Regions from separate parts of the Halobacillus sp. ABR2_026 genome, predicted to be linked through region 3. Evidence: predicted binding sites of a transcription regulator. Region 3 holds the regulator's gene; each other region holds the start of a gene.
The links. The regulator LexA, encoded in region 3, represses DNA repair genes until DNA is damaged. The targets are predictions, from matches to a motif close to CGAACATATGTTCG.
Positions count from the first base shown of each region.

Region 1: the regulator LexA is predicted to act here: its motif matches at 1,268-1,281, upstream of ACXADE_RS17815 (YolD-like family protein).
Region 2: the regulator LexA is predicted to act here: its motif matches at 3,465-3,478, upstream of ACXADE_RS05690 (YhjD family protein).

Region 1 covers NZ_JBSWTM010000001.1:3,484,085-3,492,131, reverse strand. Annotated here, with positions in the region: gene ACXADE_RS17830 (GNAT family N-acetyltransferase) at 1-202, shown strand, start outside; gene ACXADE_RS17825 (YwhD family protein) at 292-831, shown strand; gene ACXADE_RS17820 (hypothetical protein) at 939-1,166, shown strand; gene ACXADE_RS17815 (YolD-like family protein) at 1,297-1,641, shown strand; gene ACXADE_RS17810 (transglycosylase domain-containing protein) at 2,090-4,141, opposite strand; gene speE (polyamine aminopropyltransferase) at 4,281-5,111, shown strand; gene speB (agmatinase) at 5,117-5,989, shown strand; gene ACXADE_RS17795 (hypothetical protein) at 6,169-6,615, shown strand; gene ACXADE_RS17790 (YwiB family protein) at 6,700-7,140, shown strand; gene argS (arginine--tRNA ligase) at 7,137-8,047, shown strand, end outside.
Region 2 covers NZ_JBSWTM010000001.1:1,110,956-1,119,002, reverse strand. Annotated here, with positions in the region: gene addB (helicase-exonuclease AddAB subunit AddB) at 1-1,697, opposite strand, end outside; gene lepB (signal peptidase I) at 2,047-2,583, opposite strand; gene ACXADE_RS05695 (TVP38/TMEM64 family protein) at 2,638-3,285, opposite strand; gene ACXADE_RS05690 (YhjD family protein) at 3,497-3,910, shown strand; gene ACXADE_RS05685 (competence protein ComK) at 3,834-4,424, opposite strand; gene ACXADE_RS05680 (DUF3939 domain-containing protein) at 4,666-5,112, shown strand; gene ACXADE_RS05675 (SDR family NAD(P)-dependent oxidoreductase) at 5,113-5,862, opposite strand; gene ACXADE_RS05670 (fatty acid--CoA ligase family protein) at 7,032-8,047, opposite strand, start outside.
Region 3 covers NZ_JBSWTM010000001.1:1,879,159-1,887,205, reverse strand. Annotated here, with positions in the region: gene tkt (transketolase) at 1-921, opposite strand, end outside; gene ACXADE_RS09745 (DUF896 domain-containing protein) at 1,098-1,331, opposite strand; gene ACXADE_RS09740 (YneB family resolvase-like protein) at 1,417-2,076, opposite strand; gene lexA (transcriptional repressor LexA) at 2,381-3,004, shown strand; gene ACXADE_RS09730 (hypothetical protein) at 3,039-3,263, opposite strand; gene glnA (type I glutamate--ammonia ligase) at 3,402-4,733, opposite strand; gene ACXADE_RS09720 (MerR family transcriptional regulator) at 4,758-5,162, opposite strand; gene ACXADE_RS09715 (methionine gamma-lyase family protein) at 5,278-6,525, opposite strand; partial or broken gene hflX (GTPase HflX) at 6,579-7,810, opposite strand; gene ACXADE_RS09705 (AAA family ATPase) at 7,907-8,047, opposite strand, start outside.

The DNA of each region.
Region 1 (8,047 bases), 1.6 Mb from region 3:
GTTTGAGACATTGAATTTGAACCGGGTGACGGGAGATATCTTTTTCGAAAACGAAGCATCCCGAAAACTCTTAGTGAAATTCGGTTTCCGGGAAGAAGGGGTCCTACGGGCAACGGACTATGACGGAAAGAGGTTCCATGATACAGTTGTCTTTTCCTTGCTGCAGAAGGAATATGAACAGATTAAACAAACGTTTGATTAATTATTCATGAAGCATCTCTCCTAACAAGAATCGTTATGTATGTTAAAATGGGACAAAATAATAGGACGATTGATGAGGAGGATGGCTTTATGAAAGAGTTCGATCAGTTCAAAAATAATGGTGAAAGTACAGATAAAAAGAAGAATCAATTTACGATTATCAAAGATGACTCCACCGACGGTCATGGGGGATACGGGGTCGGTTCCATCAGTCTTGAAAATATGACGCCTGTCATTGTGGACCCGAACGAAGAAGAAGCCTATGTCGATATGGGGGCGCTCCATGCCCGCAGTAAAGTAGAGAAGCGGATCAAGTTCATTACGGATCGGGAAGTCGTAAAAAATGGACTGCGCTACTGGATCGCCTGGGTAACGGTGGACTATCGGGAAGGTAAACCGTGCTATCACGGCGTAGCTGCCAGTGAAATCGTGGTGGATCGTTCCATTAAACGAGGATACAAATCAATGCCGGAGCACGTGAATCATATGGATAAATCATTGAAAGGCCGCTTTGCTGTTGATCACATCGATGAAAAATCCAAAAAGCTGCTCGGGGATTACCTGCGAGATTTCAAACCAGAGCTTTGGGAAAATACCGATCAAGAACTTAAAGATTCTCTGGAAGTCTAATAAAGGTTCACGTTCATACAGAATGGTATAGGGAAGAGGGGAACTGAGAGGTTTCTCTCTTTCTGTATGAGCGATTCGATCAGCTTCAATAGAAAGGAGGGATGGAGATGAAAAGAATATTGGAAAATGATGTAGTGTTTCATTTTGTTATTGCCCTTGTAGGACTAGTTTCAGGAATCCTCCATTTCCTGTTCAAGTGGTCCTTTTATGAGGAACACGGCTACTTATCCTCAGGTTTATGGTTTATCGGAGGAGCATTCGTGATCTATGTAAGTTGTATATTCGTGTTCGGATATCAGAAGAAAGGAAACAAAGGAAGCGTTGTGAAACCATAAGTCCTATTTGAGAATCGGCCCGCAGCTTCGTTTTTTTCTGATGGTGTTCCTTGCCAAGTATGAAAATTCCAGTTTACGAAGTCTGCATTTATGGTAGAATAAGAACAAACGTTCGTGGTGGAGGGAGCCAATGATGGATAACAGGAATCGGGATCGCGGGACGATCAAATGGACATCACTTATGTTGCCTGAGCATGTAGAAATGGTAAAAAAATTGTGGAAAGAAGATCAACGCGTCGAAAAAGGAATCATGGATGAGCAAAAAGCGGTAGAAATTGATTTTCTCCTTCAGCGTGCCTTGACCGACAATCTTACCGTAGAGTTGAGAGTGCATAACGGTTTTGAGTATGTAGACATAAAAATGAAGGTGACCCACGTAAACCGAAGCCGCCAGACCGTATCCGGCGTGGATGAACAGATGAAAGAAAAAGTGACCGTTTCACTCAGTGATATTGCTGATCTTACCATTTTGTAAGCTGTTCACTTTTTGTTCACAAAATGTTCAAGAAAAAAATGTCGGAATTCAGACGGCGAATCTTGACGAATAAGCAATATGGGTAATATATTTAGTAACACATGGGTTATACATGTTTACTAGGACAGAGAATGCGACCGGTTCCGCCGGTCGTTTTCTCTGTCTTTTTTTAATTTATAAGCTCTGTTAAAGTAAATGCATCAACGGATGGAAGTGACAATGAATCCCTGGAACATCTCGAAATGAAGTATTCAAGGAAAGGGAGCTTTCGTTGAATAAGCCAAATATAAAAATGAGGAATCTCCATAAAATTGGAAGTTCCTTTTTGCAGTAACATCAACCCTAAACTTTAACAGAGCCAACTTATAAAAAGCGAAAGGCCATTCCTATTGAGAATGGCCTTTCGCGCCAAAGAGAGCTTGAGCCGCGCCAAAACACCCGGCCCCCGTTAAAAGAACCAGTCGACGACATCCTTGAACCACGGGTCATCTTTAAACTCATCGTCAGGGTTCTTGCTATCGTCACCGCCGCATGTTTCTTCAGGGATGTCGGCTTCCTGCATGTACACCAACCGTTCCTGTGGACAGTTTGGACCGGCGACATAGCCGGTCTCGGGATCGATGTAAACGCCTTTTACCCCCGGGGGCGGTATGAAAGCAGCGGTGGGTTCGTCTTCATGGATTTTCTCCATCATGTCTGCCCAGATGGCTTTGGCATAACGGTGGTCGTTGAAATCTTGAAGGGGCTTTCCGCCTTCGTCATATCCTATCCAGACACCGGATACATATTGAGGACTGAATCCGATCATCCAACTGTCGTTATCGGTGGTTCCTGATTTTCCGCCATACATACGTGTCAGCTTTCCTTTGATCGGCGTCCCGGTAACAGATGCGTAGTCCGCATCCAACAAAGGATCGAACATGCCTGTCATCATATGGGTAACGGTGAACGCCCTGATCTTGTCGACCGCATCATCTTTATTGTAGACCGGTTTGTACTCATAAAGGACGTTGCCATGCCTGTCCGTTATTTTGGCGATCGTATGCCCTTCGATGGATTCGGTTCCTTTCACCAATTTTCCATAACCGCTGACCATGTCGAGCAGGGAAATGGAAGAATAACCGAGGGCGAGGGAAGGGTGGGGCTTGAATGTCCCATCAATGCCGAACGTCTTCATCGTTTCCCCTAATTTTTCCGGGCCGATATCCATGTGGGTCTTTACTGCATAAATATTATCGGATACGGCAAGGGCTTGAGCCATAGAGATCGGGTCTTCTGCATATTCGTTGTTAAAGTTGGACGGAATGTAGGGTTCAGTTTTGCCGTCGACTTCAATTTCAACGGGACCTGTATCTTTCATAGTGACCGGTGAGTACCCGGAACCGAGAGCGGCATAGTACAGAAATGGCTTGATGGTTGAACCGACCGATCGTTTGGCCTGAGTCGCTCGATTAAAGGGACTCTCTCCATAATCTTTGCCTCCCACAAGCGCTGTGATGGCTCCTGTGTGGCTGTCCATGACAGTGGAAGCGACCTGAATGTCCTCGTTCACCGGAATGTTTCTCTTCACCTGTTCTTCCAGAATTTGTTGGTGTTTTTCTATTAACGTGGTGTGGATGTGATAGCCGCCTGTTTGGACACTTTCTCTGTCAACGTCAAGGATTTGGGCCGCTTCAGTGACCACTTGATCTTGAAAATAAGGGGCGACTTCCTGGATTTTTTCTTCTTCGTCATCTGCATACGTGAGGCTCGCTTCCACCGCTTCTCTTTTTTCGGAGGAGGTGATATAGCCGTTTTCCTCCATCTCGACTAAGATCTGCTGTTGTCTCGCTTTTGCCCGCTCTGCATTTGCTAGTGGAGAATAGTAGGTGGGTCCTTTAGGAATGCCCGCCAGCATAGATGACTCCGTCAAGGTAAGATCTGAAGCATGTTTATTAAAATATTGACGGCTGGCGGCTTCAACCCCGTAAGCCCCGTGTCCGTAATAAATCGTGTTCAAATACCCTTCCAATATCTCGTCTTTGCTGTAAAAAATCTCAAGCCTAACAGCATAGAGAGCCTCGTTGAGTTTTCTCTTCCACGTTTTATCATGGGAAAGGTAAAGGTTCCTCGCATACTGCTGGGTAATGGTACTGGCTCCTTCGGCCATTCTCATCTGCTTCAAATCCGTGAGGGCAGCACTGGCTATCCGTTTCAAATCGAAACCGAAATGGTTATAAAACCGCCGGTCTTCGATCGCGAGAGTTGCATCCTTAATAGCCTCAGGCATCTCTTCTATCGTAATCCAATATCGTTCTTCGACGCCTCGTTCTTCTCCTATGATTTCACCATCGGTTCCATAGAAAACAGTCGTTTGTTCGGTCATTAAAGAGGGAGGTCCTTGTGTAATGGCATAAATCAGTACACCGATCACGCCGACAACCCCGGCGATTGCGCTGAAAAGTGTAAGTTTTACCCCACGAACCGTCCATCGATAGGCCGTTTTGAAAGATGATCGCATTCTTTTAGACTCCTATCTGTTACGAATGTATAAAGACTGCTATTATTATGTGAGAATACGTAGTAAAATAAACTTCTTGAGTGAAACAAACACGTATATAAGGCAAGTTATTTCATAGATGAAAAAGGAGAAATGCAACATGGGTACATGGTTTACTGAAAAACAGACCGATCATTTCGGGATTACAGCGAAGGTCAATCGTTCCCTTCATAGTGAAAAGACAGACTTTCAAGAATTGGAGATGCTGGAAACAGCAGAGTGGGGAAATATGCTCGTCCTTGATGACATGGTCATGACGACGGAGAAAGATGAATTCGTTTATCACGAAATGGTTGCCCATGTTCCCTTATTCACTCATCCCGAGCCGAAAAATGTCCTCGTCGTCGGAGGTGGCGACGGTGGTGTCATTCGTGAGGTCTTAAAGCACGAAAGTGTAGAGAAAGCGACCCTTGTCGAGATTGACGGCAAAGTCATCGAGTATTCGAAAAAGTACCTGCCTACCATTGCAGGCACCTTGGAGGATGATCGGGTGGAAGTGAAAGTGGATGATGGATTCATGCACATCGCGAAGAGTGAAAACGAGTACGATGTCATTATGGTCGATTCCACTGAGCCTGTTGGCCCGGCCGTAAACCTGTTCTCGAAAGGTTTTTATGAAGGAATTGCCAAAGCCTTGAAAGATGACGGGATTTTTGTTGCTCAGACGGATAATCCATGGTTCAAAGCGGATCTTATCCGCCAGGTATACAGTGACGTAAAAGAAACCTTCCCGATCACCAAAGTCTACACTGCCAATATTCCGACCTATCCAAGTGGACTTTGGACATTTACGATGGGCAGTAAAGTTCATGATCCTCTTCAAGTAAGTGAGGAACGTTTTAAGGAGATTGATACAAAGTATTATACGGACGATATCCACCGGGCGTGTTTTGCCCTTCCGAAATTCGTCAAAGACCTCACAAAGGAGTGACCGCTATGCGCTTCGATGAATCTTACTCTGGAAAAGTGTTTATCATGAGCCGGGCGACGGAGGAAGAAGCGGCCGCTGTCATTTACGGCATGCCGATGGACTGGACCGTCAGTTTCCGTCCAGGATCGCGCTTTGGTCCGAACCGCATTCGTGAAGCTTCCATAGGTTTGGAAGAATACAGCCCATATCTTGACCGCCACCTGGAAGATATCGACTATCATGATGCAGGTGATTTGATGCTGCCTTTCGGAAATGCAGCGCGCAGCCTTGATATGATTGAAGAGTATATGGATGAATTGCTTGAAAAGGGTAAACTCCCTCTGGGGCTTGGAGGGGAGCACCTCGTGACATGGCCGGTCATCCGGTCGATGTACAAGAAATATCCAGACCTTGCGATTGTTCATATCGACGCCCATGCAGATCTCCGGGAAGAGTATGAAGGGGAAGTGTTGTCCCATTCGACACCTATCCGGAAAGCTTGTGAATTAATAGGGGCAGAGAACGTGTATTCATTCGGCATCCGTTCAGGCATGAGGGAAGAGTTTCACTATGCAGAAGAAGCCGGGATGCATATGGCCAGATTTGAAGTCCTGGAGCCTTTGAAAAAAGCCCTTCCTGAACTCGCCGTCCGTCCGGTATATGTCACGATCGATATTGATGTGCTTGATCCTGCTTTTGCCCCTGGAACGGGGACGGCTGAAGCTGGGGGGATCACCTCTAAAGAACTTCTGCAAAGCATTCATGCGCTAGCAGCAAGTGAAAGCAATATTGTGGGAGCCGATCTTGTTGAGGTAGCGCCTGCCTATGATCCCACGGAGAGAACACAGATTGCTGCGAGCAAGTTCGTCCGCGAAATGCTTTTAGGGTTCGTTAAATAAATGATAGAATGTAACCAGCCACTGTGAAGGTCTTCATAGTGGTTTTTCTATTTTTCGATTATACAGGGACAGCCCCTGTACCGGCATGCTTCCCCTGAAATTTGAGAAGAAGCAGGGAAAAGGGTAAGGAAGGTGTCGGAAATAAAATGAGAGAAGACATGCAAAAAGGAGCTTTTGTTTTGGATAAAAAAACGATAGGAGTAGCAGGGATTTATGTTTTAATCATGCTTCCCCTGCTTTTAGTAACGTATGTGGCCGATTGGAATCCATCCAATATATCCTATGAGTTGGAGGGAGACACCCTCATCATCCAGGAAGGAATGGGGCGAGAGGTAGTGGAGGAAGTGGATGTGGAAGACCGTATGAATGATCTTCTGCAGTTCACACTTGCTGTTTCGCTGGAAAATAGACAATGGAGCATCGATGTCTGGACGATTGGACTGCTGCTGCCATTTTTATTGTTCGCCATCGTACCGGACCGTCGTCCTTTCAAAAAAATTCTGCCCTTCAAGTGGTACTTGACGATTGTTTTGGCTATCCTAGTTCTATATGCGGCCTATTCGATACCGAATCACGTCGCTCAGGTAAAAGAAGTCCAGGAGTACGTCCATCTACTGCTGGAATGATGCTTGCGTTTTTTTGTTCGAATTCTTATAATATATTAGTTATATCTTGTACGTAAAAACGGAGACAGAAAAGGTGGAGGGAAGATGCCAAGGAATGCAAAAGATGTCCAGGTAAAGCTTGTTACGGAAATACAGGACGAGGATCGTAAAGAGACGATGAAGATCCAGGAGCCCGGACAGTTTTTCAAACGAGGCGATACACAGGTGCTCACCTTTAACGAGCACCCGGACGAAGGGGAGCCTGTCAGTACGATGGTGACGATCAAACCTGAACATGTCAGCATCAAACGGAGCGGTGGCGTGGAAATGCGCCAGGTTTTCCAGACATCCACGGTGACTGAAAATTTATATCATCATACGTATGGTGATTTTCATATGAAGACATTTACAGATAAAGTGGAATACCGTCCGATGGAAGAATCCACTGAGGGCCGGCTGTATTTAAGTTATACCATGACTTTAAACCATGAAGTGACTCAAGCCCACCGCTTGACGTTGACGTTTGAGGAGGAGAGCGATTCATGAATATCGTTGAACAAATGGAACAGAAACTGAAGGATGAAATTGTACGCTCAGTCCTTGCCGCTGAACTTGCTTCAGAAGACGAAATGCCTGAAGTGATACTTGAGCAGCCGAAAGACAAGGCACACGGAGATTATGCGACCAACATGGCGATGCAGCTGGCGCGTGTGGCAAAGAAGAATCCGCGTGCCATCGCCACAGAGCTCGTGGAACAGTTCGACAAGTCCAAAGCATCGATTGAGAAAATCGAGATTGCCGGACCTGGATTCATCAACTTTTATATGAACAATCAGTATTTGACGGAATTGGTCCCTGCTATTTTACGGGCAGGAGATGAATATGGACGTAGCAACAGTGGAGAAGGGCACAAAATCCAGGTGGAGTTCGTGTCTGCCAATCCGACGGGTACCCTTCACCTTGGACACGCCCGTGGCGCAGCTGTTGGTGACTCCCTATGTAACGTGCTGGACGCCGCAGGTTACGATGTGTCCCGTGAATACTATATCAATGATGCCGGAAATCAAATGGCTAATCTCGCCACATCTCTCGAAGCCCGCTATATGCAGGCGCTGGGGAAAGAGTGGAGCATGCCTGAAGATGGCTATCATGGCCGGGATATCATTGGTCTGGCTGAAAAGCTCGTCGCTGAAGATGGTGGGAAATGGGTGGATACTGCGGAAGAAGAACGCCTGCAGTTTTTCCGTGAGTATGGATTGAAATTCCTATTAGATAAAATTAAAACAGATTTGGAAGAGTTCCGTGTACCATTTGATGAATGGTTCTCTGAGACTTCCCTATATAGTGACGATCAAATTACAAATGCCCTTGCCGTATTGAAGGATCAGGGCTATGTCTTTGAAAAAGATGATGCGACCTGGTTTGAAACGACGAAGTTCGAGGATGACAAAGA
Region 2 (8,047 bases), 770 kb from region 3:
ACTTGGAGAGACATCTTTTCATCTCCCGCCATTTCAACCATTTCATCAAGCAGCTGGAGAAAATCATCCCACACCTGCTCCTGTTCTCGCCCCCGCTCTATTTCACCTTTCTCATCATAAAAGGTCCGCCATGATTCAAGCTGTTCTGGAACATGAAGACCTTCCATCCATTGGTAAATCACCCGCGCCCGTTCTTCGATCGTTTCAGCGTCTCTTAACGATTCATCAAACGGTTGAAGAGCTTTTCTCACTTGTTCACGATAGGCATTGATCCGCTTCTGTTTTGCTTTTTCTTCATCCGTTTGAGCGGATTGTTCAAACCCGCGGAAACGCTGGTAAACCCATGGTTCTTCTGAGAACCATTGACTGCGGGACCGGATGCCGTACTCAAGGACATAATTTTCCAGTTCGTCGATGGCATCTTCTGTCAGGGGGTAGGACCGGTCAGCAGCTGGAATAAATCCAGTTTTCAACAAACGAAAGACCGCATCATACCGGAAGTTACCTTCAACTGCATCAAGCCCTGATCGGACAAGCTCAATCACAGGGTGGTTTAACATCGTCCTTTTTTCATCGATAAAGACAGGAATATCATAATCTTCAAAGAGTGTCTCGATCAGGCTGTGATAAACCTCAGGCTCACGCATCAAGATAGCCATATCCCGGTAACGGTAGCCTTGTTCACGAACGAGATGGAGAATTTCCTGTGCCACCCCTTCGACCTCTGCACGCGGATGAACGGCTTCTGCAATTTGAATAGGAGCTTCGTCTTCAAACGCAGGAGCCGGCCGCATATCATAATATTTTTCTAAATGCCGGAATGCCGGGCGGTCTTTCATTCGTCCCGAGCTGTGATCAAGCACCTCTGTTTTTTCCAGGCGTGCCCCGGCCTCTTCGCAAACTTTTTTCAAGTCCAGATAAGTTTGTTTCGTTTCGTGAAACAGATCGAGCTCAGGGTTCTCTTCTCCGGTAGGCTCTTCTGTGGTCAACGTGATATGGACACGCTTCACTTTCCTTAACAGAACTTCAATGACTTGATACTCCTGAGGGGTGAAACTGTGGAACCCGTCGATGTACACTTCTGCTCCCTCTAGAAAAGAGGCTTCCGGAATCTTGCTGGCAAGGAGCTGGAGCTGATCCTCACTATCTATGTACTGCTCCTTCAGCGCCTCTATTAGACGTTCATAAATATACGTCAAATCATCCAGCTTATCTCTCAGTCCCTGCTCCTGGCCCGTCGAATGAACGAATTGATCCAGGGCATCCATTTGAGCCTGAAGGTCTTCAGGCGTGACCCTGTACCGCTTAAATTCTGTAATCATCCCCTCCAGTTGCTCAATGAATCCCTGTTTTTCAATGGCCTTTTGGAAAACGCGCCAATCTGAGTTCCTTTCTTCCACAATTTTGCGAAGCATCATCTGAACTCCGGTCGACGTGATGAATTTCTTTGTCCCTCCACCGGTTTCCTGGAGTACACGCCAGGCCAGACGTGAAAAACTGAAGACTTGGGCACGGATCGATCCTTCCACGCCTTCTCTTTTCAGAAGGCCGTATTCCTGCTGGAAGGTCATCTGATCGGGAACGATGTAAATGATCGCCGGTCCTTGCGGGTCCTTTTTCAACTTTGATTCTATTTCATTTAAACATTGCGTACTTTTTCCTGCTCCTGAACGCCCGAGCAAAAAACGCAGCCCCATACCGACCGCTCCTTTCTTTCTCATTCTGTATTTATTTTATCATTTTTGCCCCATTTATGATGATTTCCCGCTCCTCACCAATCCCTGTTCTTGAAGATTCAGTTTCGAAACTTCTGTTACGTGGATGGGAGTTACGGGGTACGGCTCGCTTTCTGTGGGAGCTGAGGGCCAGGTGAGACCTCGGAGAGCGTTAACTCGAGGAGGATCAGCACCCGCCCACGGGAAGCGGGCCGTTTACAGAAGCCACGAACCCACATCCTAGAGTCCCAATATCGAGTCTTCAAGAATATGCCCTATGATTAATTTACGATAGGCATAAAAAAACCGTCCCTTGAGGACGGTTGCTTTTTTAGAACTGCACGCCGAGCTGGTTCATGGGCCAGTAGCGGACATCTACTTTTCCGACCACGGTCTCCACAGGCACAAATCCGAAGTAACGGCTATCCAGGCTGTCCCGCCGGTTGTCACCCATCACGAAAAGGTGACCTTCAGGAACTTTCTTATGGCCGGTAGCATCTTCCAAAGTAAAGTCCTCCGTAAATGGCAGCCCATCTTCAGGGCGGAGGGGATCGAGGTAGCTTTCATCCACACGTTCTCCATTAATGTATAACTGATCATTGGATACGGTGATTTCATCCCCGCCGATTCCAATGACACGCTTTACATAGTCTTCTTCTTCATTGGCGTGAAATACGATAACCTCCTGACGGTCGATTTCCTGCCAATCATAGACAGCCTTATTCACCATCAATAAATTGCCGTCGAAGAGCGTCGGTTCCATCGATTCACCATCTACAATGTAGCTTGCGAATAAATAAGAACGGAAGATAAAAGCAAGGATCAGGGCGATGACTACCGTTCTGATCGCTCTTTTATATTTTTTCATCGTTTGCGCCTCCAGGTACTATACTACAAACATTTTACCCCTGGCGGCACAAACTTAATCCCCACTTTGCGCTTTCCGCTCCGCTTTTATTTGTATTCTCTTCTCAATATATTTTCCTAACACCCAAAATAGCAGAATGCAGACGCCGACCACAATCGATTTCACCGGATTCTGGGCAAATGATGCAATACTCGACCCTACATATGCAATCGTAAATATCATGACGGCTTTGCCTAAAAGAACGGCTAAGATAAACTGCTGCCGACTGACATTGGATAACCCTGAAACGACATTGATGATCGATGACGGTGAAAAAGGGAAACACATCAGCAAAAAGAGGGGGCCAAATCCATGCTCTTCCACCCACTTCGTCACTTTCTTCACCTGCTTCTGCCTAGTAACTTTCCTGAACAAACGCTTGTCGCCTAATCTGCGAATAATGAAGAATACGCACAAAGATCCGAAGACAGCCCCGAGCCATGAGTAAAGAAACCCTTTAAACAACCCGTACACCACGGCATTTGCTAAAACAAAAGCGACAAGTGGCAAAATCGGAAGAAATGCTTCGATCAGAGGAAATAGGATGCCCGGGATTGGGCCGAACCTTTCCAATCCTTCAAGCTGTCTGATGATGTAATCAAATAATTGATCATTTTCCGCTAAATGACGCCATTGGTTGATTTTTTCAAACACTGAATCCATGATGCTGCTCCTTATGTACACTAGCAACCAGTGTAGGCTTTTCTTTATTTTATCTGAAAACCCGCTCCATGCCTACCAGTAGATGAACTGCTATCTAGCATTTCCCGTTCCTGCCACTTTCAACCTTTTTTAAAATGACCTTGCATATAAAGGAACATTCCGTGGTATAATACAGAATAAGAACACTTGTTCGCACTCGGAGGAGAATGACATGAGGTATCTAAAGCAAAATGAGTTGGATCTCGCTTCCCGGTATTTGTTTTTATCTATGGCGATCACAGTCATCCGACAGGATCGGAAGCACATGGAGCAAGGAAAATTCAAAATCAAGGAGCCGTACATGGAAATGCTCGGAAAAATGGAACTTGAAGCGAGGAAAGAACGGAAAGAACTAAGAAAGCGCATGGATCATATGAAATTGCAAGTGGTTGAATCGGGCAGAAACGATTCTTTTACTTCTTTCCTTTTTTTAGCCCACGGCTATGAAGAAAAACGCAATTATTTCAATCCAGCCATCCGGAAAAAAGTAGAAAACATTTTATTTGAGCTTATGAGAAGGTCTCAGCAATCCGTTCAGCACGATGATCAACCGCAGCTATCGAATGGGAGCGGTCTTCCAGAATGACGCGCAAATGAGCCGTGCGCTGGACTTGATTGGCAAACATACCATCAGAGACAGGAAGGTTTACCGTCCTATTATTTCCAAATTGTACGGTCGTCGTTTTATTCGGTTCACCATAATAGGAGCGGATATATTTATGGGCAATCCAGGAGCAGTCTTTTCGTTTAGGGGAGATGATTGGGAAGAAATAAATGCCCATCACTTCTGATATGACAATCGGGGGTTTATGTGTGTAGCCGGTCAGTTGTTTAGTGCCGGCAATGCGGCCGTCAAGACTACTGGCAAAATAGCGGCAGGATTGATCGACAAGATCACTCGGGCACTTCGAAATAACAAATCGCTCATCCGTCTCAATGACTTCCGTCTGAGCCTGTCCATCATCATTCGTGGTGGCTACAAGAGCGATCGTTTGCGGGTTAATCTCGTATTCTTTTCCATCAACATAAGTCATCCACTTCAACACCTCTTTCATTTCAAGTGGCGGCAGCTCTACGATTAGGTCGAACTTACCGCTCATCTTCTTTAATTTACCAAATCATCCATCAAAAGTCTAAACATTCTTAAAAAATGTTTCATTATGACAATTCTGTTATACTACAATTACACTTGTTCTTCTTTCTTCTCTTTCTCCATCCCCTTTTCTTCATGACGTCCAAAATCAGGATTTAGTAAAGTGAAAAAATCGAGTTCAGGCTGAACCGGTTGATTTTTCATTCAAAACACCTCTCAAGTAAAATTTCATTCAGGAGGAATGTATCATGTGGAGCCGAAAAAATAAAAAGCCAAAGCTGGAGAAAAAGGATTTATCCATCCACGACGTTCGAAAAGCGGTCCACGCATATGCGGATGCCAAACCGAATGATGTTCCTTTAAGTGTCATCATTAAAGAAGATCTGTCGTTGGATTATGAGCTTTTAGCCCCGTATTTACAGGCAATTCCTATCCAAAACTTCTACATGTCCCGGGAAACCTATGAATTGTTCGAAGAAGAGGACCAGGACTTGGCATTGGACCTGGACCTTGTTCAACATGCAGTCGACCAATATATGAGGCTGACACAAGAACCCCCTATTATAGATAATGATCCTTATAAGCGGATAAATTATTATAAGCTTGAAAACCATCATTTGTTACAAAGACGACCAGAAAGAGACTTTTATCTTACCAATCAGGAGTTCATGATTACGTATAAAAAGCCGGACTGACTACTGATCTGCTGTTCCTAACGTCATGCCCCCGTCTACCACCACTTCCGTACCTGTGCAATAAGAGCTGTCGTCACTGGCTAGAAAAGCAACAGCTTTGGCGATTTCAAGTGGCTGACCGATTCTTCCAAGCGGGATTGTATCATAGAATTCCGGCACTCCTTTTCCTTCGGTTGCCATTTCCGTTTCAATTCCGCCAGGGTGAATCATATTGACACGAATACCTGATGGACCGAGTTCAATTGCAGCAGCCTTAGACATCGCCACGACAGAAGCCTTGGTTGCTGCATAAGCAGAAGATTGACGGATGGGAGCAAAAGAAGATATGGATAAATTATTCACAATAGACCCCCTTCCCTGCTCGGTCATGTAAGGAATAACGGCCTGCATTCCAAAGAAAACTCCCAGTTGATTCACCTGAATCAACTGCTCATATTCTTCGATTTTCATCTCCCGAAATGGCTTCCGAATTAAGCGGCCGGCGTTATTCACAAGAATATCCAAGCGATTAAACCTTTTAACAACCTCAGCTGCTGCCTCCTCCCATTGCTGATTTTTAGTTACATCCAATTGTACGGCCATGGCTTGTGAAGAACCGGTAGATGCTACGATTTCTTCAGCCGACTCGAGGCGTCGTGCGGCAAATGCAACAGAAGCACCGAGTGATAACAAATATTCTGCGATTGCTCTTCCCTGTCCGCGACTTGCACCTGTAACAAGGGCCACATGCCCTTCTAACTTCTTCTCCATTCTGAAGCTCCTTTCCATTATTCTTTCATTTATTTTCATCCCTATCCTTTACGTATATACAAAACACTCAACAAAGGTATTATTTTAACGCGTGTTCCCTCAAAACTGAACCTTCAAATACGGTGGTGAGAGACTCCGAGGTTGATGCGTTTGTAGGGACCACCGGAGTATTGTAACTAATACTAGAATGCATGACATTCATCATTCGAAACATTACTCCACATAACGCAAGGAATTTCAGCATACCATAGACGTTCACTACTGAGCGACTTGAATAAGGGGGGCGGGGAGCTCCTTGCTTTCCTGTGAAGGCATAATAAGCTTCCACAATCTAGAGTTCTGTATGAGCTAACCTCTCTTCTTATCCTATAGGGCTATTCGATTTAGAGAAAAGCGAACATTTTTAGTCCTGCACAGCATCTGTTTATAGTATAAGACCTTTCGAAAGGTACACTTAGAGGAAGGTAAATCTACTCTCCACTACTACGAGACTTCTTCCAAGGATGGTATAGGGCAAGGGGCTACTTTTGAATGAGTAAGTGTAAACTTCTTTCTAATGGGGTCAGGAAGGAAGTTAAAAAAGTCTCAAAAAAAGTGCCCATGCTCGAGGAGCATGGGCCAAAAGAGACGACTGGTTAACTTTTGAGTGAGGGAATAAATTGTTGGAAAAGTTCTTTTGAGAGGAAAGACTTTTCCGTGACACTCATCAGTAACAAAATTACTGACCTATTTATGACAACCAAATCATAAATAGTTATGAGATAAATAAGCATCACCGCTTATCTGTTTCTATTGTAATACATCGAAGGTCCACCTTCACCGAAAAAACGTTGCGGAGGTCCGCAAACCGGTGCGAATTTTCTAATAAATGACATGCGACAACTCACCCTTCGAATAAACAACAGCCCCACACGTGTGAAAGATCAATCCTTCATCATGGACTTTTGATGGTGAGATTTCAGACCTATTCTTTTTCGAAATATTCGAGTGAGTGATATTCAGAACACCGATGATCCGTAATATTAGTAAGAGAATACCCTCTAGTCTGCGATTTTCCGCAAACAACCTTTTGCGGCATAACTAAAGTTGTTTCTCTTATGGCCTGCAAAATATTAAAGGTAAAAAAAGCTCAAAGACGTGAACGCTTTGAGCTTTCGATATTATCAATATCATTTAGAGTTTGCCAGTTGCTCACGCAAATTTTTCCGTAGGATCTTGCCGGTCGTGTTCTTCGGAAGTTCGGACATGAATTCGATCTTGGTAGGTACCTTATACTTCGCTAAATGCTGACGGCAATATTCAATAAGATGCGCCTCTGTCAAAGAAGGCTGGCTCGAGACGACAAAACTGATGACCGTCTCCCCTAATTCAGGATCTGGAGCTCCTACAACCGCCACCTCTGTTACGTCTTCGTGACGGTAGAGCACTTCCTCGACCTCTCTTGGATAAACGTTATATCCACCTACAAGGATCATGTCTTTTTTGCGGTCCACAATATAAAAATAACCATCATCGTCCCTGCGAGCCATATCCCCAGTGTATAACCATCCATCCCGGATCGTAACAGCCGTTTCTTCCGGAAGCTTATAATACCCTTTCATGACGTTCGGGCCTTTAACAATCAGTTCACCCACTTCTCCGACGGGAAGTTCTTCTCCAAGCTCATCCACAACCTTATTCTCGACATTCATAATATTTTGTCCGATGGATCCAGCTTTTCTCGGTCTGTCCAGTGGATTAAAGGCCGTAACAGGGGATGCTTCAGAAAGTCCATAACCTTCAGAGACACGGACGTCAAATTGTTTTTCGAATGATTCCAGCAAAGCGACCGGCATGGAAGAACCACCTGAAATGCATAACCGCATGTGACGGAACGTGGGTTCCTGGTCTTTTCCAGTCTGAAGGAGGTAGTTATACATGGTCGGGACTCCTGCAAAAACACTCGCTTGATGTTCTTCCGCCGTTGCAAACACTTCTTGAGGAGAGAACTTAGGTACGATAAGAACCGTTCCTCCATTCATGACGGGCGCATTCAAACAAACGGTCAGACAAAACACGTGAAACATCGGTAGTGTGGCAATGACACGGTCTTCAGAATTTATTTGAAGGTAGTCGGCCACATCGATGGCGTTGGAGTAAAGATTCTTGTGAGTAAGCATGGCACCTTTAGGCTTTCCTGTCGTAC
Region 3 (8,047 bases):
CTTATCCTGACCGTTCTGTTGTACTTTAGCTTTGAAGTCCTGATAAACTTCCTCTGGTACGTGGAAAGGCTCGTGTTCCCATTCATAGAACTGCTTGGCTGCAGTCACTTCATCTTCCCCTAGAGGAGCTCCGTGGGAAGCTGATTTACCAGATTTGTTCGGAGAACCATAGCCGATCACCGTCTTCACTTCGATCATTGTCGGCTGTTCGGTATTCGCTCTTGCCTGTTCCAGAGCTTTAGCTACTTCCTCTGTACTCGTTCCATCTTCGACACGGATGACTTGCCAGCCGTAAGCTTCGTAGCGTTTTTCCACACTCTCACTGAACGAGCGGTCAAGATCACCATCAAGAGAAATATCATTGGAATCATAAAGGACGATTAATTTGCCAAGGCCAAGGTGACCAGCAAGTGAAGCAGATTCCTGAGATACACCTTCCATAAGGTCTCCATCTCCACAAATCGTGTACGTATAGTGATCGACTACGTTATAACCTTCACGGTTGTATTTCCCTGCAAGGTGTGCTTCCGCCATGGCCATGCCTGTAGCCATCGCGATTCCTTGCCCAAGGGGACCTGTTGTCGCCTCTACTCCATCGGTGTGACCAAATTCCGGGTGCCCCGGTGTTTTAGAATCCCACTGACGGAAGGATTTCAAATCGTCCATGGTCACGTTATAACCGGATAAGTGAAGCAGACTATACAATAGCATGGATCCGTGGCCAGCAGATAAGACGAAACGGTCACGGTCAAACCAGTTCGAGTTCTTCGGATTATGATCCATGAACTGGGTCCATAATGTATATGCCATCGGTGCTGCACCCATCGGCATTCCAGGGTGGCCGGAGTTTGCTTTCTCTACTGCATCGATTGTTAATGTTCTGATCGTATTGATTGATGTTTGTTCAAGGCTGTTTGCCATGTTGAACATTCCCCTTTCTATTCAGGTATATGTACCATGTATTATCCTATAATGAAATTCGCTTTGAGACAAGCGTTGTGCGCAATCTTTGCACAACCTCCCACCTAATTTCCCCTTGATCGAGGGAAATAAACAAAAAATCCGTATTCGAAAAAACGAATACGGATCATTAACTATCAATTCTTTTTTTCATTCTTCTGCATTTGGCGAAGCTTTTCAGGGGTAACGTCATTTCCTTTAGGATCAACGACTGTTACGCCTTTCAGTTGGTTTTTAAAGGATTGACGGGCATTTTTCAAATATTCCTGGCGGAGTTTCTGCTGCTCTGCTTTTTCATTCTTCGTAAGCTCCTGCTCTTTGGATTTATTAGCCAATTCATTTATACGATTAATTTTTTCTTTAGATAACATAGATCCTTCTCCTTTGCTTGTAGTCTGGATCATATACATACGAAAAAGACAAGAAATCTAGGGACTCTTGTCTTCAATCATTATATTACCTTGATTCCTCACCTTTTTCAAGGGATAGGTACTCTTTGTATCTCCTGTGGACGGTTGCTTTCGAAACATCATATCCGAGACCACGAAGAGTAGCGGCTATATCCTTAAACGTCAGATCGTTCTTCCTTAACCTCATGACTTCCTCAATCGGGAAATCGATCCTCTCACGGCCCGGTGCCTGATCCCTGTTGGATAAATTCGCGGATGGATCATAACCACCCGCTACGGCTTTTCTCATTCCACGCCGTATCTTCATGTTATGTATTTTTCTTTGGTATTCCTCGACGATTCCTACGATCTGCAATACCATTGAGTCCGATTCTGACAACTCCAGTTCCCCGTTATTGGATAAGGATAGAACTTTAATTCCCAGCCGGTTCAATTGATGAAAAAGAGCAATCTTCGTATTCCCGCGTCCCAAGCGAGTTTCATCCTGAACCAAAAGGGCATCCGCTTGTCCAGAAGAAAAGAATTCCAACATCCGGAAGACCCCTTCCCGTTCGATTTCATAGCCACTTGCCTGTTCTTCGATACATTCAACCACTTCATAACCATGGGCCTCAGCCATACTTGTCAATTCAGACTTCTGCCGGTTCAATGAAGTTACCTGCACCTCTTTTTCAGTACTTACTCTGCAATATATGATTACCTTCACCTGGACGATCCTCTCTTCTCTCTATTTATACGGTCGTTACCATAGAATAATAGAGAATGATGAAACTAACAATAAAAAGAATAATATACGTGTAATCGAGCTTAGATAGTTTGTTGAACATAAGAAAATCCTCCTCCGATATTGTAGAACGAACGTTCCTAAGAACCTGTGTTCGCGTTTGTTACTTTTATTATATACGAACACAGGTTCTTGTCAATGGCTTTTTTTCGAACGCGTGTTTGTATTTCTGAAACATAGGTGGTACAATGTGGTTACTATAATCCTATGTACGAGGTGCTAATCTATGAGTAAACTTTCAAAACGGCAGCAGGAAATACTAGATTTCATTAAAGAACAAGTTTTATTGAAAGGTTATCCGCCATCTGTTAGAGAGATCGGACAATCCGTCGGCCTCGCATCCAGTTCAACAGTCCATGGGCACTTGTCCAGGCTGGAGAAAAAAGGGTATATCAGACGCGACCCTACAAAGCCTCGTGCCATTGAAGTGATTGAATTGGAAGAAGATCACAGCATTCCAAGGAGTGAAGCGTCCTACGCTCCAGTTATTGGTAAAGTTACAGCCGGGTCTCCGATTACCGCAGTAGAGAATATTGAAGAATATGTTCCGCTTCCAGATACGCTCGCAGGTTCGGATGACAATACGTTCGTTCTCATCGTCCAGGGAGAGAGTATGATCGAAGCTGGTATTCTTGATGGAGATATGGTTATCGTCAGACAGCAACAGACCGCACAGAATGGCGATATCGTCGTTGCTATGACAGAGGACGAAGAAGCAACCGTAAAACGTTTCTTTAAAGAGAGAAACCATGTCCGCCTCCAACCGGAAAACGCCACAATGGAGCCGATTTTATTACAAGATGTGGCCATTTTAGGGAAAGTCGTTGGTCTTTATCGGACCGTACACTAAAAAAGAGAGACGAGTCAGCACTCGTCTCTCTTTTTTATGCGCCGTATCTATTTCCTAGGTAGGACTTGGGCAGGACAGACAGGATGTTTTCTTTCATAAATGTCCTTACCTGCTTTCGCTCATAGCAGTATGCCGTTACATATAAATCCTGTATACCGACGATCCTGACTGTCCGTTGAGACACCGCCCCCTCTTTGTTCATATAGATCAGTTCAAGTTTTATCTTTTCCATTTTTGACCGATTGAATAAGGAGTCCATTCGCAACACACCCCCTAAACGAACATTTGTTCTTGTTTTTATTATATGTATTTCGCAGCCAAAAGTATACGACCAAAATTATGAAATTTCCCTGAACAAAAAAGCCTTGAAGCATGGTATGCTTCAAGGCTTTGGTACTTAATAGGTTTGCAAGTATTGTTCTCTCTCCCACGGATGAACCTGTGTACGGAACATATCCCATTCAATTTCCTTCGCTTCAATGAAGTGTTCAAATAGGTGTTCACCGAGAGCTTCTACCATGATTGAATCTTTGTGCAGCTCTTCCAGCGCGTCATAAAGCGTGGCAGGAAGGTCTTTTACTCCATGGGCTTCCCGTTCTTTCTTATCCATAACATAGATATTCCGGTCTACAGGTGCCGGAGCTTCCAATTTATTTTCAACACCATCAAGTCCTGCAGCAAGAAGAACTGCCATCGCCATATAAGGGTTGGCTGATGGGTCCACGCTGCGCACCTCGATTCGGGTGCTTAACCCACGGGAAGTGGGTACACGTACGAGAGGGCTCCGGTTTTGACCCGACCAGGCTACATAACATGGTGCCTCATAACCCGGAACGAGACGCTTGTAAGAGTTGACTGTAGGGTTTGTGACCGCTGTAAAATTGGTGGCATGTTTAATAATACCCGCTGTGAATTGATAGGCGACTTCAGAAAGCTGCTCTTTTCCTTTTTCGTCGAAGAAAGCATTACCTTTTTCGTTGAAAAGAGACATATTGGCATGCATTCCTGATCCGTTGACACCGAACAACGGTTTAGGCATAAATGTCGCATGCAAACCATGTTGACGCGCAATCGTTTTGACCACTAGTTTGAAAGTCTGGATATCATCACAGTGTTTGACAGCATCTGCATATTTAAAGTCAATCTCATGCTGCCCAGGAGCTACTTCATGGTGGGAAGCTTCAATTTCAAAGCCCATTTCCTCAAGCTCCAAAACGATATCACGTCGGCAGTTTTCCCCAAGATCGGTTGGGGCCAAGTCGAAATACCCGCCTTTATCATTCAATTCCATCGTCGGATCGCCTTTTTCATCTAATTTGAATAGGAAAAACTCAGGTTCCGTACCGATATTGAAAGCGGAAAAACCTAGTTTCTCCATTTTCTTGATGTTACGCTTCAAATTGTAGCGTGGGCATCCTTCAAATGGAGTCTGGTCTGGGTTGTAAATGTCACAGATGAAGCGTGCGACTTTCCCTTTCTCGGACGTCCAAGGGAAGACGACGAACGTATCCAAATCCGGTACCAGATACATATCGGACTCCTCTATTCGTACGAATCCTTCGATGGAGGATCCGTCAAACATCATCATGCCATCAATTGCTTTATCCAACTGGCTTAGTGGAATTTCCACATTTTTGATTGTGCCAAGCATATCCGTAAACTGCAGGCGGATGAACTTGACGTTTTCTTCATCGATTTTCTTGTAAATTTCTTCTTTAGTTAAACCCATTGAATTTCCCCTCTCGACACAAGATTAATGGAAGAACCTGGACATTTCTCCCTGTCTAATTGCTAATTTACCTTGTCTTCCCGCTGTGAATAGTTCTCGTTGTAACATCCGACGAAGCTCTTTTTCAGTAAGTTCATTGTGCACTTCTTTCACTTGCTTTTCATCATACGCTTCATTTTCTGAATCGCTGTGCATCTTCAGAACTTTTTTAATTCCGGCCATGTTGACTCCCTGATCGATCAGATCTTTAATTTCCAACAGTCGATCGACATCATTGAATGAAAACATGCGGCGGTTCCCTTCTGAACGCGCCGGCTGAACAAGCTCATGCTGTTCATAATACCGAATTTGGCGTGCAGTAAGGTCTGTCAAAGATTGAACAATCCCCATCGGGAACAACGGCATAGAACGACGAATTTCATCACTCATCGATGTGCCTCCTCCCCATAAGAATGATACTTTAATTATACGTCACGCAAGGGATATGTCAACATATGTGAGGAATGTTCACACAATTTATGAAAGGGGTATCATACCTTTCTCTTCAAGCTTTGACCATTCCCTCATCTACCATCTGTGCTACAGCCTGGACGACAGCAAGCTTAACATGTGCATACGTCAGTCCCCCTTGAACGAAAGCTGTATAGGGAGGTCGGATAGGACCATCCGCCGTCAACTCGAGACTCGCCCCTTGGATGAACGTACCCGCTGCCATGATGACTTCATCATCATATCCCGGCATTGCACTTGGCTCTGGCTTGAAGTGGGAGTTCACAGGCGAAGCTTGCTGGATGGATTGACAGAACTTGATCATTTGATCGGCGGTTTGAAAATTAACCGATTGAATCAAGTCAGTCCGCTTGGCATTAAAACCAGGATTTGTATCAAAGCCCCATTCACTCAGGTATTTGGAAGTGAAGATCGCTCCTTTCAGCGCTTCTCCTACGACGTGTGGTGCAAGGAAAATCCCCTGATACATTTCCTGAAGGGTGTTTAAGCTCGGGCCAGTTTCTTTCCCTAAACCAGGAGCAGTCAAACGGTAGCTGCATTTTTCAATGAGGTCGCTCCGCCCTGCGATGTATCCTCCAACTCTTGCAATCCCTCCGCCAGGGTTTTTGATCAATGAACCAGCAATCAAATCCGCTCCTACTTCCAAAGGTTCTTTCATCTCCACGAATTCACCATAACAATTATCTACAAAAATAATGACCTCTTCATTGATCTCACGTACGAATCGAATGATGGACTCCAAAGCATCAAGCGTAAAGGAAGGGCGGTCCTCATAGCCTTTCGATCGCTGGATGGCAACGACTTTCGTTTGATCATTCATAGCTGCGCAGATAGTAGATCGGGAGAAGTCCCCGTCCTCCTTCAACGAGACCGACTGATACCCCACACCGAAATCTGAAAGCGACCCTGTATCACGTTCGTCTTCAGAACCGATGACGTCTCTCAATGTGTCATAAGGTTCCCCCGATATGTATAGAAGCTCATCACCAGGACGGAGCACCCCGAACAAGGCGGTTGTGATGGCATGAGTCCCTGATATGAGCTGTGGGCGAACGAGAGCGTCTTCTCCTTTAAAGATCTCCGCATAAAGGGCCTCGAGGGTATCCCGTCCAAAATCGTCGTAACCGTACCCTGTCGTCGGATTAAAATGGGAGTCGCTGACTCTTAATTTGTGAAAGGCTCTCAACACTTTCGCTTGGTTGTATTCAACGATTTCATCGACAATTGCGTGCGGAGCCTTGATTTCTTTTTCCACTCGGTTTTTTAATTCTTGAATATTCATGATGTAACCTCTTCCTATCTTGCGTAATTTCATTTATGTTTGTAATTTTCCATCTAAAGGATCTGATGTTTCAAAGGGTGTTCAGGATGAATGAATCCATGCAGCGCATACCCTTCTTTTTCCTCATAAAAATGGATGCTTGTTACCATACTGTAGGTTTTGAACTGCTGAAGCCGCTTCCCTTCTTCAGCTGGAATGAAAACATCATATTCATCCCATTCCTCTTTCAAAACTTCTTCCATTTTGTGAAGGACGCGTTTACGATCGATTGGATCATGGACACTGACCGTCAATGAAGGAAAGGAATGAGGAATAAAGTCGCCTTGCAGCAAGTCTTTTTTATTGTAAACCGTTAATATAGGGAGCTGGCCTGCACCGAGATCTTCCAATAGCCGAAGAACCGTCTTCTCCTGTTGAATGTGGTCAGGGTGAGAAGCATCCACCATGTGAATGACAAAATCAGCTTCTGTCACCTCTTCAAGCGTTGATCTGAAAGCTGCAATCAACGTGGTCGGCAAATCCTGTATAAATCCTACTGTATCAGATAAAAGTGCCAAAAATCCTGACGGGAGGCTCATTTGCCTTGTCAACGGGTCGAGTGTCGCGAATAACAAGTCTTCCTCGAAAGATTGGCTATCTGTTACTCTATTGAAGAAAGTCGATTTCCCGGCATTCGTATAGCCCACGATAGCGACTTGAAACGCCCGATTTTCTTTACGCCGTTTTCGATACTGCTCACGCTGTTTCACGACGGCATCCAGACGTTTTTTGATGTCATCAATTCTTCTTTGAATATGGCGGCGATCCGTTTCCAATTTAGTTTCACCGGGACCACGGGTACCGATCCCCCACCTAAACGGGAGAGAGCTGTTCCCTGTCCAGATAGACGAGGCAGCAAATATTGCAGCTGAGCAAGCTCAACTTGAAGCTTACCTTCTTTCGTACGCGCCCGGCCTGCGAATATATCCAATATCAGCTGACTTCTGTCTATGACACGCACACCTACCCTGTCAGCAATGTTCCTTAACTGACCAGGGGACAGTTCATCGTTGAATATGACGAGTTCTGCTTCCACATCTTCGGCAGCTTCTCTGATCTCTTCTAATTTCCCGTCACCTAAATATGTAGCCGGGTGAACCCGGTCACGCTTTTGAGTAATAATTTTACACACTTCTCCGTCAGCGGTTTCCGTTAAGGACTGCAGTTCTTCCAAGGAAGATTGAAACCGCTCCTCCTGTTCCTGTGGATCCTTTCTCGCTACTAATACTACCAACTCTTTTGACATAAATCTTCACCTACTTTTCCATCTGCCTGTCTCCTTCTCATCATAACAGAAAACGGAGCGGCATGAATATAGACACACTTCCTGCGAGCCAGGAAGCTAAAAACTGAAATCCTCCGCCTCCAAGGTCATTAACGTCCTCTTTTTCGGATGGGGGCTTACGACCACTCTCCAAGCATGTTTGCGGATGGCTTCTTCAATGAGATTCCTTACATAACGAGCATTTGAAAAATTCTCCTC